DNA from 2 places in the Bradyrhizobium sp. CCBAU 45384 genome. Region 2 is predicted to be linked to the other one. Evidence: predicted binding sites of a transcription regulator. Region 2 holds the regulator's gene; the other holds the start of a gene.

Region 1 (2,197 bases), on a different contig from region 2:
GTAACGCGCGAGCTGGATGTCGCGCGCCGCCGCCACGCGCGCGGCGACTTCAGCGGAGCCTTCGGTCGGTGGCGGCAGGATCAGATCGGCTGCGGTGACCGCAGGGACTTCGATGCGCAGATCGATGCGGTCCATCAGCGGGCCGGAGATGCGCGCCTGGTAATCGCCGGTGCAGCGGTCGATGCGGCCGCGCTTGCAGGCATAGCCGGGCTCGAACGCATTGCCGCAGCGGCAGGGATTCATCGCGGCGACCAGCATGAAGCGGGCAGGGTAGGTGACGCGGTGATTGGCGCGCGACACCGAGACCTCGCCATTCTCCAGCGGCTGGCGCAGCGAATCCAGCACACGCGGATCGAACTCGGGCAGCTCGTCGAGAAACAGCACGCCCTGATGCGCCAGCGAGATCTCGCCGGGCTTTGCCCGCGCGCCGCCGCCTGTCAGCGCGGCCATGCTGGCGGAATGATGCGGCGAGCGGAACGGCCGCCGCGAGGTCAGCGCGCCGCCCTCGATTTCGCCCGCGACCGAGGCGATCATCGAGACCTCGAGCAGTTCGCTCGGCGACAGCGGCGGCAGGATCGAGGGCAGGCGCGCGGCCAGCATGGATTTGCCGGCGCCGGGCGCGCCGATCATCAGCAGGTGATGGCCGCCGGCGGCTGCGATCTCCAGCGCGCGCTTGGCGCTCTCCTGGCCCTTGATGTCGCGCAGATCGAGCAGCGAGCTTGCGGCCTCATGCACTTTCGGCACGGGCCGCGACAGCACCTGCGTGCCCTTGAAATGGTTGGCGATCTGAATCAGCGAATGTGCGGCGACGATCTGGATATCAGGGCTCGCCCACGCCGCCTCCGAGCCGCAGGCGGCGGGGCAGATCAAGCCTTCCTCGCGCGTGTTGGCGCCGATCGCCGCGGGCAACACGCCAGCCACAGGCGCGATCGAGCCGTCGAGGCCGAGCTCGCCGAGCACGGTGAAGCCGGCCAGCGCATCCGGCGGGATCGCGCCGATCGCCGCCATCAGCCCGAGCGCGATCGGTAGGTCGTAATGGCTGCCTTCCTTCGGGACGTCGGCGGGCGCGAGATTGACGGTGATCCGGCGCGCCGGCAGCGCCAGTCCCGAAGCGATCAGCGCCGATCGCACCCGTTCGCGCGCCTCCGACACCGCCTTGTCAGGCAGGCCGACGATGGCGAAGGCCGGCAGGCCCGGCGCGACCTGCACCTGCACGTCGACCGCGCGGGCCTCTATGCCCTCAAAGGCGACTGTCGAAACCCGCTGGACCATGCTGCCCCCTTGCACAATCAAGGGTAGCAGACAGCAACCGCCCTGACAAGAACAATACAGGAACATGGGCGAGGGCCGCCGGCCCCCTAACTTCAGGTAAACGGGATCAGGACATTAAGCTTCGACTACGCCTCGAATGCGAGTGGCTGCGCTCAGCACATCCCAACACATGTCCGCTACTCCTGAGGATGCGGGATGGGCCGTGATCTAACGGGTGAAGAATTCAAATGCTTGCAAATCGCCGCAGAAGCGAACGTCGGGTGTGCAGCCGGCTGGCCAAGATTCATTTTGGCGCGGGCTCGCTGCCTCGGGACTGCACGATCACCGATATTTCGGACGGGGGCGTGAAAGTGGTGGCGGAATTTCTCGAAGTGCCGCCGCAGTTCACGATCATCTTCGCGCCGGATTACTCCCGCCAATGCCGCCTGCGCTGGCGCATCGGCTGCGAGTTCGGTGCGGAATTTACCGATTAGGCCCAAGGGGCAGGCGTCCTTAACGGGACTTTAGCGTTAATCGGTGAAGCATCTCTGATCAGTCCGCCGGCGGTGATCAGAGTATGTTCAAGCGTTCGTCCCTTGCCTTGTCCCCGGCGAGATTCCTGCTTCCCGCGCTCGCGGTGCTTGCCCTCGGCGGCTGCCAGACCACCGGCCTGGATGACGTGACCGGTGCGCTCGGCGGCCGGCCCGAACCTGTCGCCGCAGCCGACGGCAAGCCGGAGATGGCCGCCTTGCGCGAGCGCTATCGCGCCAAGCCTGATAATCCCAATATCGTTCTCGAATATGGCAAGGCGCTGCGCGACAGCGGCCAGCATGCCCAGGCCGTTGCCGTGTTCGAGCAGGCGGTGCTCGCCCATCCCAGCAACAAGGCGCTGCTCGCCGGCTATGGCCGTGCGCTCGCCGACAATGGAAATTTCCAGCAGGCTTTT
Region 2 (2,197 bases):
GCGAGGGCGACGTGCTCCTGCGCAAGGGCGCACGGCTGACCGATCGGGACCTTGCGCTCGCCGCGGGCATGAACCATCCGCAGCTGAGCGTTCATCGCCGTCCTAAGGTCGCGATTCTCGCAACCGGCGACGAGCTTGTGATGCCGGGCTCGACACCCGGCCCCGGCCAGATCGTCTATTCCAATGGCTACGCCCTGCACGCCCTCGCCCGCAGCGAGGGTGCCGACACCATCGATCTCGGCGTCGCCGCCGACACGCTTGCCGCCACCACCTCGGGCATCCGCCGCGCCCGCGAATCCGGCGCCGACATCCTGATCACGACCGGCGGAGCGTCTGTCGGTGACCACGATCTGGTGCAGCAGGCGCTTCGGCACGAAGGTATCTCGATGGCGTTCTGGAAGATCGCGATGCGGCCGGGCAAGCCGATGATGAACGGGCAGCTCGGGCCGATGCGCGTCATCGGCCTGCCCGGCAATCCCGTGTCATCCTACGTCTGCGGCTTCCTGTTTCTGGTGCCGCTGATTCGCGCGCTGTCGGGCCGCTCAATGATTCATCATCGCCGCGAACGCGCCGTGCTCGGTCGCGACCTCGGGGCCAATGACCAGCGCGAGGATTATCTGCGTGCGCGTCTGGAGACGCGGGACGACGGCACGCTCGTCGCTCTTCCCGTCAACCACCAGGATTCCTCACTGTTGGCGAATCTCGCTGCGGCACAGGCACTTCTCGTGCGCGCGCCGTTCGCACCGAAGGCCGCTTCCGGCACGCCTTGCGAGGTGTTGCGACTGCCGGAGTGAGCGCGCCGACGCAACCGTCCCGCGAACTTTGTCGCGTTCACGGTAAATTAAGCAGTTGTGGAACATGTATCGAACATATAGTGTCCGTTCATGCTTTGTTTCGAGCATGTAGCGGCTTACTGCTGAATTCAGCGTCTGGGAATCGAGCGACATCGTCAGGGGGATTTTGGTCGAGATGTTAACGCGCAAACAATACGAGCTCCTGCGGTTCATCAGCGAGCGATTGAAGGAAAGCGGCGTGCCGCCCTCCTTCGACGAGATGAAGGATGCGCTCGACCTGCGCTCCAAGTCGGGCATCCATCGCCTGATCACTGCGCTCGAGGAGCGCGGCTTCATCCGCCGCCTGCCCAACCGGGCCCGCGCCATCGAAGTGATCAAGCTGCCTGAACTCCAGGCGGCTGCCGGCAGCCGTCGCGGCTTCACGCCGAGCGTCATCGAGGGCAATCTCGGCAAGGTGCGCACGATGTCGAGCCCGCCCGTCGATGAGGGCGAACGCCCTGTCGCAGTTCCCGTGATGGGCCGGATCGCGGCCGGTACGCCGATCGAGGCCTTGCAGACGCGCAGCCACACCATCAGCGTCCCGCCCGACATGCTCGGCGCGGGCGAGCACTACGCGCTCGAAGTCCGCGGTGATTCCATGGTCGATGCCGGCATTCTCGATGGCGACATGGCGCTGATCCAGCGCAACGAGAGCTGCGACACCGGCGATATCGTGGTGGCCCTGATCGACGACGAGGAAGCCACGCTCAAGCGTTTCCGCCGCCGCGGCGCCTCGATCGCGCTCGAGCCGGCAAACGCCGCCTACGAGGTCCGGATCCTGCCGCCCAACCGGGTCAAGATCCAGGGCAAGCTGATCGGGCTGTACCGCAAATACTGAACGCGGCGCACGTCGCCACCTGGCAAGCACGCCCTCAAGATCGGAGCGGACGATTGTCCGCTCCGGCTGGTTGGTTTTTCTGGTTTTGCACTGATTATCCGGCCACCTCTCCCGCGCTACATCCCCGGCACGCCATGACGAAGCACGCATCGCTTCGCAGGCCTTGCGAGACCGAGGAGACCGCCATGCGCAAGATTATTCTGAGCACCGTCGCGATCGCGCTGATCGCAATATCAGCGTCGCAAACCTTCGCTGCGCAGCCGCAGCATCACGTTCGCAGGGCGCCACAGGCGACGAACGAACAATTCCGCAATGCCCGCAACGCCGTCGGGCAACGGGCGCAGCCAGCCTGGCCTTATTCGGGTTGGTCGGCACCGGCTGGGCGCTAACGAAGAAGCTCTCGGAATGCACGGAAGCAGTCTTTGTTCCTCGGACGTCTGAAAAAGAAATTGTGATGGCAGCCTGCAGACTCAAGCCGCAGATTTGCCCCCAACATGGCATATGATCGCAGGCTTCCACTCTGATA

The links. Region 2 encodes LexA, which represses DNA repair genes until DNA is damaged. Its sites were predicted from a motif close to TGTTCNNNNTGTGTTCNG; they were not measured.
Region 1: the regulator LexA is predicted to act here: its motif matches at 1,320-1,337, upstream of XH80_RS21100 (YifB family Mg chelatase-like AAA ATPase).

The regions. Positions count from the first base shown of each region.
Region 1 is NZ_LBIZ01000110.1:73,533-75,729, forward strand. Features, by position in the region: gene XH80_RS21100 (YifB family Mg chelatase-like AAA ATPase) at 1-1,272, opposite strand, end outside; gene XH80_RS21105 (PilZ domain-containing protein) at 1,500-1,745, shown strand; gene XH80_RS21110 (tetratricopeptide repeat protein) at 1,829-2,197, shown strand, end outside.
Region 2 is NZ_LBIZ01000114.1:54,731-56,927, reverse strand. Features, by position in the region: gene XH80_RS26500 (molybdopterin molybdotransferase MoeA) at 1-794, shown strand, start outside; gene lexA (transcriptional repressor LexA) at 970-1,671, shown strand; gene XH80_RS26490 (hypothetical protein) at 1,857-2,060, shown strand.